DNA from 3 places in the Mesorhizobium sp. M0029 genome. Region 3 is predicted to be linked to each of the others. Evidence: riboswitches for the same ligand, from Rfam matches in the RefSeq annotation. Region 3 holds a riboswitch; each other region holds the start of a gene.

Region 1 (4,383 bases), on a different contig from region 3:
CTACTGGGTTCATGACTACCATTTCCTGCCGCTCGGCGCTGATTTGCACAGACTCGGCATTGACCGGCCGATCGGCCATTTCCTGCATACGCCATGGCCCGAGTCTGACATGATGGAGCGCGTGCCCAATTCTGGCGAGCTAATGAAATGTATGCTCGAGTATGATCTGCTCGGTTTCCAGACCGACCGTGATGTGAGCAATTTCCTCGCCTGTGTCCAATCTCATTTGGGGCTGGAGAGCAAGAACGGGGTCGTTTTCTCGGACCATGGCCAGACGCAATGCCAAAATTTTCCTATAGGTATCGATCCGAAGCAATTCGAACAGTGTGCCGCAGATTCGCTTGAGGCGCAGAAAGCCTACATTTCGCAGTTGAAACTTGGCGGAGCAAAGCTAGTTATCGGCGTCGATCGGCTCGACTACACCAAGGGCATCGACAATCGGATTAAAGCTTTCGATCTGCTGGCAGTCGAGCCGCAACGTGTCTCGCTCTTGCAAATCGCAACTCCCTCACGTGGCGACATCCAAGCGTACAGCGAATATCGGCGCGACGTCGAAAGACTCGTCAATCAAGTCAACAACCGGCATGGCACGGACGAGTGGATGCCGATTATCTATGAGAACAGGTCGTTCACCCAAGCTGAGATAGCGGGTCTTTACAGAGCCGCGCGTGTTTGCGTTGTGACGCCGTTGCGCGATGGCATGAATCTTGTGGCGAAAGAATACATTGCTGCACAAGATCCGAGCGACCCTGGCGTTCTGGTGTTATCGAAGTTTGCCGGCGCGGCCGAAGACTTCGGCGAGGACGCCCTGCTGGTAAATCCGAGGCTCTCCGACGAGATAGCTACCGCGATCTCAAGAGCGGCCAGCATGCCGCGCGAAGAACGCATCCAACGCTGGCGGAGGATGATGGACAAACTTGAAGCGTATACGATCCACCATTGGTCAGCGGACTTCGTTCGGCAACTGGACAGCAGCCGGGTTACGGTCCCTGCGGATCACTTCCACTATGTTGGCTTGGGCTGGATCAGCGAGGCCCAAATGCCTTCGTATCGGACCGAGCCAGAATTGCACACCGCGCTGACGCGTGCACTGGATAAAAACTGGGTCCTGCCGATCGTATGATGCAGAATATGAAGCACGCGAGCTTTGCCTGCATTTGCGCATCCCTCAATGCCGAGCGCTTGGAGAGAGAGATACTTATCCTGACCGCCTGAATGCGGCTTAAGCGGCTTATCGGGACCACAGTCGGGCTTTGCATCAGACCCTTGAGCCAGGCTCCGTCAGTGTGGTCTCTTGCCGCCGAGCGGAGTCATCACGATTGCCTAGTCACCCGTGATGACGACTGGCGTGCCAATTCCCCTCGGACCACGGTTTGGCGCTCACTCCGAGAAAACCGCTTCTACCACGCACGCACGGCTTGCGGCCGCATCGTTAAACATCGCCACCAATGCGATCTTCTGCATTCTAATGACGTTGTCACGCGCTTGAAGTCTTGTCCGAAATCCTTCATCGGCGACCTGCGAGGGATGTCGCAGCCCGACAGGGATCCATTAGTTGGACTATGGTGGCAGCGGAGCAGCGCCGCCAATGGGCGACTGAATATTTCACAATGTTAGACAAGCGTAAAAGCGAAATCACATAACGACATAAACATTTCGTTATGCGTCATTGACAAAAGAGCGGACTGCTGTGATTGTCTGCGTGTCGTGGTTCTCGCGTGCGGCGCTGCCGCAGCGGAGCTAAGAGGGAAGCCGGTGCAATGCCGGCGCTGCCCCCGCAACTGTTAGCGGCGAGCCAACCCCACTCATGTCACTGAGGCGAATACCCTCAGGAAGACGGGTAGAGGCTATGACCCCGCGAGCCAGGAGACCTGCCACGGCGAATTACGTCCACGGGCGGGGTGTCTCGGTGGCCGCTGCAAGCCGGCGTTCGTGCCGGCCTGCTAGCGCCTTCCTTGTCATCGGCGCCCCAACCATCGGGGTATGACATGACTGACTCTCAGGAAATTCCTGTAGCAACGCTCGGCGTGCCGCGCTTCGGTCGTCGGCGAGAACTGAAATTCGCGCTTGAAAGCTACTGGTCCGGAACATCGTCCGCTGGCGACCTTCTCACGACGTCGAAGGCGCTCCGTGCCGCTAGCTGGGAAGAGCAGCGCGATCGCGGCGTGTCGAAAATCCCGTCGAACGACTTCTCGCTTTACGACCATGTGCTCGACACCGCAGCCATGGTCGGGGCCGTTCCATCCCGTTACGGCTGGAATAGCGGCGAGGTCCCACTTGACATCTACTTCGCAATGGCGCGCGGCAACCAGGGTCAGACGGAGGATTGTGGACACGCTGGTCACCAGGAGGAGGCTCATGGACCTGGTGTAACCGCGATGGAAATGACCAAGTGGTTTGACACCAACTACCACTACATTGTGCCGGAACTCGATGATGATCAGACGTTCGCCCTCTCGTCATCGAAGCCGGTCGATTATTTCCTCGAGGCTAAAGCTCTCGGCATTCACACACGCCCAGTCATCCTTGGACCCATCACCTTCCTCAAGCTGGCGAAATCGCCTGCCGAGGGGTTCGGTCCCATCGCGCTCCTACCGCGGCTGCTGCCCGTTTACGAGCAAGTCCTGCAGAAGCTGAAGCTGTCGGGAGCCGACTGGGTGCAGATCGATGAGCCAGCGCTTGTCCTCGATCTGAACCCGAACGAACGAGCTGCGTTCGAATTCGCCTATGGCCAGCTGTCGAAAGCCGCGCCCGAGCTGAAGATCATGCTGGCTACGTATTTCGGGTCGCTGGGAGACAATCTCGAAACCGCGGTTTCTCTGCCCCTGGCCGGGCTGCATATTGATCTCGTGCGCGCTCCCGAGCAGCTGGAAACGGTGGGTCGGCTCGCTCCGAAGGATCTGGTGCTCTCGCTTGGCTTGATCGATGGCCGCAACGTCTGGCGTGCGAACCTGCCCGCCATTCTCGACCGCATCAAACCGATCGTCGCCGGCTGGCCCTTGGACCGCGTCGAGATCGCGCCTTCTTGCTCGATGCTGCATGTGCCGATTGATCTGCGCATGGAGACGGAACTCGACGCCGACATCAGGTCGTGGCTCGCCTTCGCGGCCCAGAAGACCGACGAGCTGGTCTTGCTGGCCCGGGCCCTGTCCCAAGGCAGGGATGCGGTGGCAGGCGCGTTGAAAGCGTCTGCCGAGGCTGCCGCCACGCGCGTGACATCCACGAGGATCCATGACCCGCTTGTTCAGGGGCGGATCGCTAGCATTGAGGACAGCGCGAAGCGACGAGAGAGCGCTTTTGGCGAGCGCTCCAGAGTCCAAGCCGGCTCACTCGGGCTGCCGCCGTTCCCGACGACGACCATCGGGTCCTTCCCGCAGACGCCGCAGGTACGCAAGGCGCGGGCCGCTCATGCGAAGGGCCAGCTGAGCTATGTCGACTATGAGACGTTCCTGAAGAAGGAGATCGAGGCTGCAATTCGCTGGCAGGAAGAGATCGGGCTGGACGTGCTGGTGCACGGTGAGTTCGAGCGAAACGACATGGTACAGCATTTCGGCGAGCAGTTGTCCGGCTTCGCGTTCACCCAGCATGCCTGGGTACAAAGCTATGGGTCGCGCTACGTGCGTCCCCCCATCATTTTCGGCGACGTATCGAGGCGCAATCCGATGACAGTGCGCTGGTGGCAATTCGCCCAGTCGCTTACGGAAAAGCCCGTGAAGGGAATGCTCACAGGCCCAGTCACCATTCTCAACTGGTCTTTTGTTCGCGACGACGTACCCCGCTCCGAAGCCTGCCGCCAGATCGCGCTCGCCATCCGCGACGAAGTGACGGATCTCGAAAGGTCCGGCGCAAGGATGGTCCAGATCGATGAGGCCGCCTTTCGCGAAGGATTGCCACTGCGCCAATCTGACTGGAAAGTCTATCTCGACTGGGCTGTCGAATGTTTCCGGATCGCTTCAACGGGTGTAAAGGACGCGACTCAAATTCATACCCACATGTGCTATTCGGAGTTCAACGAGATCATTCACGCGATCGCTGGAATGGATGCGGATGTCATTTCGATTGAGACGTCGCGCTCGAAGATGGAACTGTTGGACGCCTTCACGAGCTCCAAATATCCGAACGAAATCGGTCCCGGCGTCTATGATATTCACTCACCACGCGTCCCGGAAGTCGGCGAGATTTCGGACTTAGTCATGCTTGCCCGCGAGCGACTGTCCGATGGCCAACTGTGGATAAACCCCGACTGTGGCCTCAAAACACGCAAATGGGAGGAGGTCCGCCCTGCCCTCATTAACATGGTCGCTGCAGCACGCGCGCTCCGGCAGAAAGTGCAGGCGTGAGGCTTCTCTTCCTCACCGTGTGGGGAGTTGCCGACTGGCGGAT
Region 2 (4,383 bases), on a different contig from region 3:
CGAAGCGATGACGCTCGCCGACCGCATCGTCGTGCTGAAGGATGGCCATATCGAGCAGGTCGGCACGCCGATGGACCTCTACAAGAAGCCCGGCAATCTGTTCGTTGCCCAGTTCATCGGCTCGCCGGCCATGAACATCCTGCCGGCAACGATCGACAGGACGGGCAACCCGACAATCGTCAGCCATGTCGGCGGCCGCAAGGCAACGGTGCCGATTGCAACGCCGGCGTCAGCAAAGGGTGCGGCAGTCAGCTTCGGCGTGCGGCCGGAGGATCTGTCGGCCGCCACCGGCGCGGAATATCTTTTCGAGGGCGTGGTGGACTATGTCGAGCAACTCGGCGAGGTGCAGCTTGTCTATGTCGATATCGGCCGCGCCGACCTGCCGTTGGTGACCAAGCTGCCCGGCAATGTCGAGGTCAAGCGCGGGGCAAAGCTGCGACTGACCGCGGATGCCGGGGACCTGCACATCTTCGACGCCGATGGGCACTCCTTCTCGCTCAAGCCGGTGGAAGTGAAGGCGGCTTGAGATAGCTGCGTCGTACAGGCATGAAAAAAGAGCGGCGGGCCAGGCCCGCCGCTCTTTTTTCAAGCTTCGGCTGTTAGTTGTTGCCGAACCGATCCCTGTCGCTGCTCTGAGGAACGAACTTCTGTTGGTCGTTCGACGAGTTCAGCAGCTTGTAGACCGCCGAGTTGGTGCCGGTCGACGAAGTGCGGGTGGTGTCGACGGCAGCGGCCGGCTGGTTGGCGCCATTGGAGCCATAATTGTCGCTGCCGGCAAAGGCAGCGCTCGAAACAGCCAGAACGGCTGCGGCGGCAAGAACGATCTTCTTCATTTTAGTCTCCTGAATTTTTCTGATGCCGCCAGCTGCAGCGGATAAGCCCGCCACGTGCTGGAAACCGGCTTTTAGCGGCCGAAAAGGTTACGGTCGGCACCGTGGGCAGGCGCCTGCTCGGCTGGAGCCGACTTCTCAACCGAAGCCGTATGGCCACTATCGGTCGACGTAATCGCAGGCTGGTTGGCGCCGTTCGAACCGTAGTTGTCGCTGCCGGCGAAAGCGCTGCCGGAGATGGCCAAAATGGCGGCGGCAGCAAGGATGATCTTTTTCATTTCAAATACTCCTGAATTTTTTGGGATCCCGAGAGCGACGGGTTAGCCGCCCTTCTTTGGTCGGGATCAGCGATTGCCGTAGAGGTCGCGGTCGGCGCCCTGAACGACAGGCTGCTTGTCAGCGTGCGCCGGCTTCTGAATGGAAGCCGTATACGAGCTGTCGACCGAGACGGCTGGCTGGTTCGCACCATTGGAACCGTAATTGTCGCTACCGGCGAAGGCGCTGCCGGTGATCGCCAAAACGGCTGCGGCAGTGAGGATGATCTTTTTCATTTTTAGTACTCCAGTTTGTCTGTCCGTCTAGCGGCGTGTCTTGGGAGGAATTCGCGTCGTTCGGACAGCCCCGATGTGGGAAAGCCATAGGCTGGTTTCCAATCACGAAGTTGTTCCGTGTGGACCACGGTCCTGCACCTTGAAATTGTGCCAGGAAGTTCCTCTATGGTCATTTATCGCATTGTTTTCAGCTGCTTATGTCGAACCGAGTGGTTCGCTCCGGTGTCGGTTTCCGGGCCGTCGTTCACACCGTCCTGCACGCATTGTCAACAGAAACGAACCGTTCGGTTCGATTAGAGATTGCTAATAGTAACTTTTCGATACCGTTGAGCCATTTTTGCCCCCGATCGGAACTGGATCCGCAGCGATTCGAAACGGCGATGATGGCGTCGCAAGAAACGTCTCAGCTCTTTGACCGGCGGCGGGGGGCGTATGCCGCGCGTGTCGCGCCGCATGGATATGATGTCGCTTTCATGCCGACGTCGCGATCGCTGCCGTGATTAGATGATCGCATCTCAGGTGCCGCTTCGTGACGACGCAGCGGAGAATTGGGAAGCCGGTCAGAATCCGGCGCTGCCCCCGCAACGGTGGTGGAGTTCAAGTCGCAACGGGAGACCACTGGGCAAGAGCCTGGGAAGGTGTCGCGATGGTCCGCAAGGACAACTCCAGAGCCCGGAAACCAGCCCGAGATGCCTAGACTCGACTGATCGCGGTGGGCGGTCAAGAGGTGGATAGTGCATGTCCGGCGCCGCGCCGGCCTGCGTCCGATCCTTCCTCCATCACCACCAAGTTCAGTCCTTAAACCACGAGGACAGAACTATGGATACGCGCAACGACATGCTGAGGCTCCTGAACGGCCGCAAGCAAGGCTTTTCGCTGGAACAGCCCTTCTACACCGACCCGGACTATTTCAAGCTCGACATGGAGCTTATCTGGTATCGCGACTGGCTGTTCATCGGCCATGATTGCGAACTGCCGAAGCCCGGCAGCTATATCACCGTGCAGATCGGCGATTATCCGGTGGTGCTGGTCCGCGACCAGAAGGGCAACATCAACGCCTTTCACAATTCCTGCCGCCATCGCGGCAGCCGTGTCTGCAACACTGACAAGGGCATGGCGGCAAAGCTTGTCTGCCCCTATCACCAGTGGACCTACGAGCTTGACGGCCGGCTGCTGTTTGCCCGCCAGATGGCCGACGGTTTCGACAAGAGCCAGTTCGGCCTGAAGCCCGTCGCCTGCGAGAGCGTCGGCGGCTACATCTTCATCTGCCTGGCGAAAGAACCTGCCGACTTTGCGCCGATGCGCGCCATGATAGAGCCCTACCTCAAGCCGCACCGGCTGAATGAAGCCAAGGTCGCCTTCGAGAGCACCATCATCGAGAAGGGCAACTGGAAGCTGGTCTGGGAAAACAACCGCGAATGCTATCACTGCGCCGGCAATCATCCAGAGCTGTGCAAGACATTCCCCGAAGCGCCGACGGTGACCGGCGTGCAGGGCGCCGACAGCGATCCGGAGATGCTGGCGCACTGGGCGAAATGCGAGGCGGCGGGCCTGCCGAGCAAGTTCCGCATCGATCCGGCCGGGCAATACCGCGCCACCCGCGCGCCGCTGCTGCGCGATGCCGTCAGCTACACGATGTCGGGAAAGCGCGCGGTGACGAAGAACCTGTCCGACACTGTTGCCGCCGACCGCATCGGCACCTTGATGCACTACCACTATCCGACGACTTGGAACCACATACTGATCGACCATGCGGTCACCTTCCGGGTGCTGCCGATCAGCGCCACGCAAACCGCGGTGACGACCAAGTGGCTGGTGCACAAGGATGCGGTCGAGGGGGTCGACTACAACCTTGAGGAGCTCACCCATGTCTGGACCGAGACCAACGACCAGGACCGCCGCATCGTCGAGGAAAACGCCTTCGGCATCCTGTCTCCGGCCTATGAGCCCGGCCCCTATTCGGAGCTGCACGAGGGCGGCGTGATCCAGTTCGTCGAATGGTACGCGGCCTTCATCGGCCCGCGCCTTGCCGAAGGTGGCAGGCCGGCGCTGCGCAGCGTCGCGTGAGCTGGAGCAGGCGAAGAAGGACCGGAGGATGAATGCGATGACGGATCTTGGGCTCTATCGCCATCTCGACCAGATGGCGCCCTGGAACGATAGGCTGCAGGTGCTGGAAGTGATCGGCGTCAGCGACGAGGCGCCTGACGTCAAGACCTTCACCTTCCGCTCCGACAACCAGACCTGGTTCCGCTACAAGCCGGGCCAGTTCCTGACGCTGGAACTGCCGACACCGGACGGGCCGCTGATGCGCACCTATACGCTGTCGTCGTCGCCATCGCGGCCGTTTTCGATCGCGGTGACGGTCAAGGCGCAGGCCGGCAGCATCGGCACGCGCTGGATGTTCGACCATCTGGTGCCCGGTTCGCATGTCAAGGCCTACGGACCGGCCGGCGACTTCTCGTTGCACAGCCACCCGGCGGCCAAATACCTGTTCATTTCCGCCGGCTCCGGCGTGACGCCGATGATGTCGATGCTGCGCTGGCTGAACGACTGCGCGCCATGGACCGATGTCGGTTTCGTCAACTGCGCGCGGCGTGCCGAAGAGATCATCTTCCGCAAGGAACTCGAACTGCTCGGCGGCCATATGCCCGGCCTGTCGCTCGGCTTCATGATCGAGGAACGTTCCAGCCGCGAGGGCTGGTACGGTCATATGGGGCGCATCGACGCGATCCGGCTGCCCTTGCTGGCTCCGGATTTCCGCGAGCGCGAAATCTTCTGCTGCGGCCCCGATCCGTTCATGCGCGCCGTGCGCGGCATGCTGGATGCCGCCGGCTTCGACATGACGAAATACCATCAGGAGAGCTTTGCCGCGCCTGTGATGGAGGAAATTCCGGCGCCGTTTGCCTCCCCGGTCGAGGACGGCATCGCTGCACCTGTCGAAGCCGTGACGCCGATCCGCTTCTCGCTTTCGGAGGTCGATGCCGGCTGCGTCGCCGGCCAGA
Region 3 (4,383 bases):
GGTTCAGCCCCTTCAGGCCAATGACGACGAGACGCGAGCGGCGATCGTCCTCGGCCGTCCAGGCGCGGTCATAGTAATGGTTGACGCGTGGGCCGACGGCCTGCAGCAAAAGCCGCATCGGCTTGCCGCCGACCTCGACGAAGCCTTTCACGCGAAGCACGTTTTCCTGTTCGGCGGCGGCAGCGACGCGCTTTGCCAGTTCGTCCGGATTGGTGATCGAGGGGATGTCGACGATGAAGGTGTCGAAATCGTCATGCTCATGATCGAAAGCGCCGTCGTGATGCGACTTGCGGTTCTCGATGTCGTCTTCGACGGCGAGACCGAGGCCAAGCAGCACCGACGGGTCGACCTTGCCATGCGCAGTCGGCACGATTTTTACCGCGCGGGCGGAATGTTCATTGATGATGGCGTTGGCGCGGGCCGAACCGGGGGCGTCCATCAGATCGCTCTTCGACAGGATGATCAAATCGGCGCAGGCGATCTGGTCCTCGAACACTTCTTCGACAGGATCGTCATGGTCGAGCGTCTCGTCCTGAGCGCGCTGTGCCTGCAAAGCGTCCATGTCGTTGGCGACTCGGCCTTCGGCCAGCGCCGGGCCGTCTACCACGGCGATGACACCGTCGACGGTTACCCGGCTCTTCACGCTCGGCCACTGGAACGCCTGGACCAGCGGCTTGGGCAGAGCCAGGCCCGAGGTCTCGATCAGGATGTGGTCAACCTTCGGTGTCAGCGCGAGGATCTTGTCGAGGGCGGGCACGAAATCGTCGGCGACTGTACAGCAGATGCAGCCATTGGCCAGTTCGACGATGTTTTCCTCGGGGCAGGTGTCGATGCCGCAGCCTTTCAGGATTTCCCCGTCGATGCCGATGTCGCCGAACTCGTTGACGATGATGGCGATGCGCTTGCCGCCGGCATTTTCCAGGAGATGGCGGACCAGCGTCGTCTTGCCGGCGCCGAGGAAGCCTGTAACGACAGTGCAGGGAACACGGGAGAGGTTGGCGGCCGGGTTTGAAGCGTTCATCGTCAGTCCTTCAGCATGTCGAGGGGTGGGATGCGGGCAACGAGGCCGCGCTTGAGGCTATCGGGCCGGCCGCGCCACGGGATGAGGCCGTCGGCCGAAGTCGCGAAGAGCTTTGCGCCGGTAACGAGGTCGGCGCCGCTGGTTGCGGTCAGATCGCCGAAGACATAGCTCCAGCAGCCATCGCGCAGGACCGCGGCGCTGAGGCGGCGCTTGCAATTGCCGAGACATTCGGCGGTGCGGACCCGGATATCGCCGGCAGCGGCGCGGCGTGTGTCCTCAGCCAGCAATTCGCCGGCGCGCGGATGGGCGTCGGAACCGGTCTCATCGCGGCAGGAGGCGCAGACGATGACGGTCACGCCGGTCAGGGCGTCGTTGTCCCCGGACGCAATGTCCGCTGTGCCAGCCGAAAAACTGCTGTTCTGGTCCAAAAACCGTGCTCCTTGCCCGGAAACCCGCCAGGCGATCGGATACTTTGTCTCAGACGGCAGGTCTCCTGGCTCGCGGGTCGTCGCCTTGGTTAGCCGCCTTCCCGGTGTTACCCAGTGGCTTTCGGCCTTGGCTCGTCGCTTACAGTTGCGGGGACAGCCGCGGATTTGGGACCGAAATCCCGCACCGCATTCCCTCTTGGCCCTTGCCGTTGCGGGCAGGGGACCGTCTGCAGCGGATTTAGGCTTTTGCGGGGAGTTGTGTCAACGCGCTGCTACGACATGGCGATGTCGGCCAGGGGTTTCCCCAGATTGCCGGCCGGCGCCACTTCGATGCGCTCAAGGCCAAGCCAGCCCTGCATCTGCTTCAATTCCTCGAACAGCTCTGCGGCAGTTTCCGGCGGCGCGCCGGGTTCGGCGTAGGCGGCGTGGACGCGCAGCACGCTGGCCGGGCGGTCGGCCTTGAGATCGACGCGGGCGACGATCCGGTCGCCGAGCAGGAAGGGCAGCACGTAGTAGCCATATTGGCGCTTGTCAGCCGGGGTGTAGATCTCGATGCGGTAGTGGAAATCGAACAGGCGCTCGGTGCGCGAGCGCTCGAAGACCACCGGATCGAAGGGCGCCAGTAGCGCGCGGGCCTCGATCTTTCGCGGCAGACGGGCGTCCTTATAGAGGTAAGCCGGCTTGTCCCAGCCTTCGACGTTTACCGGCAGCAACTCGCCCATCTCAACCAGTTCCTCCAACCGGCCCTTCATGTCGGCCGGCGACAAGCGGAAATAATCGCGCAGGTCACCCGACGTCGCGATGCCGTGGGCGCGGGCGGAAATGCGCAGCAATTCGCGGTGCGCGTCCTCGGCCGCCGGCACCGGCAGATCGAGGATCGCCTGCGGCAGCACGCGCTCGGGCAGGTCGTAGAAACGCTCGAAGCCACGGCGGTGCGCCGTGGTGATGCGTCCGGCCCAGAACAGCCATTCGAAGGCGTGCTTGGCGTGGCTCCAGCCCCACCAGCCGCCCGAACCTTTCTGGCCTTCCAGTGCCGAAGCGGCAATCGGGCCGCGCTCGGCGACCGCGCGGTAGATCTCTTCGATATAGGCGGCGTGCTCGCGGCCCCATTTGGCGAGGCCGAGATACATTTCGTCGCCTTGCTCGGCCCGCTGCATGCGCCAGCGCATCAGCGGGTAGGTCTCGACCGGCAGGAACGAGGCCTCATGCGCCCAGTATTCGAACACCGTGCGTTTGCGGGTGATGGCCGCATTGTCGAGCAAAGCCAGCGGGTAGGGGCCAAGCCGCGAATAGAGCGGCATATAGTGGGCGCGCACCACCGCGCTGACGGAATCGATCTGCAGCAAGCCGGTGCGCGACAGCACGCGGGCGAGGTGGCGGCGATCGGGCGTGCCGCCCGGGCGGGGATCGAGAAATCCTTGCGCGGCGAGCGCGATGCGCCTGGCCGTGGGGAGTGAGATTTTGTCCTTCGTCAAAGTGTCTTGCCTCGAACCATTTTCCCGACTTTAGCCGGCGATTCCGGTCATGCTAGCAGGCAAATGGCGGGAGATGTGTCAGGAGACAAAAGTGGAGTGAAAGATGAAGGAAATCAAACAGGAGGAGTTCGGACCAGTTTTTCCCGGCCTGCCGTCCAGCACTGTCTTTTGAACAAGGTTTGACTTGCTTCGCTGAAAGCCGTGCGCTAACCCTCGCCGCGTTGCAGCAAAGGCACCTAAAACGGTTCAGCGGTTAAACTGTCGCGCTTCCGCATTAGGGTTGGTTGCTGTAATCAAAGTGGATTGGCCGCCAACGGAAAGCCGAGCATGAACGTACTCCTCAGTTCATACCTGCCCATCGTCCTCTTCATCGCCGTGGCCGCGGTTGTAGGCCTGGCGCTTATCATCGCGCCGTTCCTGGTGGCTTATCGCAATCCCGATCCGGAGAAGCTTTCCGCCTACGAGTGCGGGTTCAACTCGTTCGACGATGCCCGGATGAAATTCGACATCCGCTTCTACCTGGTGTCGATCCTGTTCATCATCTTCGATCTGGAAGTGGCCTTCCTGTTTCCGTGGGCGGTGTCGTTCTCGAAGATCGGCATGCTCGGTTTCTGGTCGATGATGGTGTTTTTGGCGGTGCTGACCATCGGCTTTGCCTATGAGTGGAAAAAAGGAGCGCTGGAATGGGATTGAACGACAGTTCCGGAACGCTCGTCGCGCCGAAGCCCAAAGGCCTGATCGACCCCAATACCGGACGTCCGGTCGGTTCCGACGATCCGTTCTTCCTCGAGATCAACAATGAACTGGCCGACAAGGGTTTTCTGGTCACCTCGACCGAGGCGCTGATCACCTGGGCACGCAGCGGCTCGCTGATGTTCATGACCTTCGGTCTCGCCTGCTGTGCCGTCGAGATGATCCACACCTCGATGCCGCGCTATGATTCGGAGCGGTTTGGCGTGGCTCCTCGCGCGTCGCCGCGCCAGTCGGACATAATGATCGTGGCGGGAACGCTGACCAACAAGATGGCCCCCGCTTTGCGCAAGGTCTACGACCAGATGCCGGAGCCGCGCTACGTCATCTCGATGGGCTCCTGCGCCAATGGCGGCGGCTATTATCACTATTCCTATTCGGTGGTGCGCGGCTGCGACCGCATCGTGCCGGTCGACATCTATGTGCCCGGCTGCCCGCCGAGCGCCGAAGCGCTGCTCTACGGCATTCTTCTCCTGCAGAAGAAGATCCGCCGCACCGGCACGATCGAACGGTAGACCCATGGCCGCATCCCTGAGCGAACTGTCGACCTATCTCGGCGAAAAGCTGCCGGGCCGCGTCACCGATGCGGTGCTTGCCTATGGCGAACTGACGATCTCGGTTGCTACAGACAATCTGATCGAGGTGACAAGCTTCCTGCGTGACGATTCGGGCTGCCAGTTCATTTCGATCATCGATATCTGCGGCGCCG

Evidence for each region. A riboswitch is a leader RNA that binds a small molecule or an ion and turns the genes downstream of it on or off. The one in region 3 is predicted to bind cobalamin.
Region 1: it holds a riboswitch for cobalamin, as region 3 does, so the genes downstream of both, metE (5-methyltetrahydropteroyltriglutamate--homocysteine S-methyltransferase) here and NKJ76_RS14245 (DUF1636 family protein) in region 3, are expected to answer to the same signal.
Region 2: it holds a riboswitch for cobalamin, as region 3 does, so the genes downstream of both, NKJ76_RS08305 (aromatic ring-hydroxylating oxygenase subunit alpha) here and NKJ76_RS14245 (DUF1636 family protein) in region 3, are expected to answer to the same signal.

What each region holds. Positions count from the first base shown of each region.
Region 1 is NZ_JAMYVF010000022.1:73,335-77,717, forward strand. It holds gene NKJ76_RS27555 (alpha,alpha-trehalose-phosphate synthase (UDP-forming)) at 1-1,123, shown strand, start outside; cobalamin riboswitch at 1,692-1,893, shown strand; gene metE (5-methyltetrahydropteroyltriglutamate--homocysteine S-methyltransferase) at 1,989-4,340, shown strand.
Region 2 is NZ_JAMYVF010000004.1:11,921-16,303, forward strand. It holds gene NKJ76_RS08285 (ABC transporter ATP-binding protein) at 1-526, shown strand, start outside; gene NKJ76_RS08290 (DUF680 domain-containing protein) at 600-833, opposite strand; gene NKJ76_RS08295 (DUF680 domain-containing protein) at 905-1,108, opposite strand; gene NKJ76_RS08300 (DUF680 domain-containing protein) at 1,175-1,381, opposite strand; cobalamin riboswitch at 1,882-2,083, shown strand; gene NKJ76_RS08305 (aromatic ring-hydroxylating oxygenase subunit alpha) at 2,201-3,448, shown strand; gene NKJ76_RS08310 (FAD-binding oxidoreductase) at 3,486-4,383, shown strand, end outside.
Region 3 is NZ_JAMYVF010000007.1:100,071-104,453, reverse strand. It holds gene cobW (cobalamin biosynthesis protein CobW) at 1-1,021, opposite strand, end outside; gene NKJ76_RS14245 (DUF1636 family protein) at 1,024-1,449, opposite strand; cobalamin riboswitch at 1,488-1,692, opposite strand; gene NKJ76_RS14240 (winged helix-turn-helix domain-containing protein) at 1,722-2,924, opposite strand; gene NKJ76_RS14235 (NADH-quinone oxidoreductase subunit A) at 3,252-3,617, shown strand; gene NKJ76_RS14230 (NuoB/complex I 20 kDa subunit family protein) at 3,608-4,189, shown strand; gene NKJ76_RS14225 (NADH-quinone oxidoreductase subunit C) at 4,194-4,383, shown strand, end outside.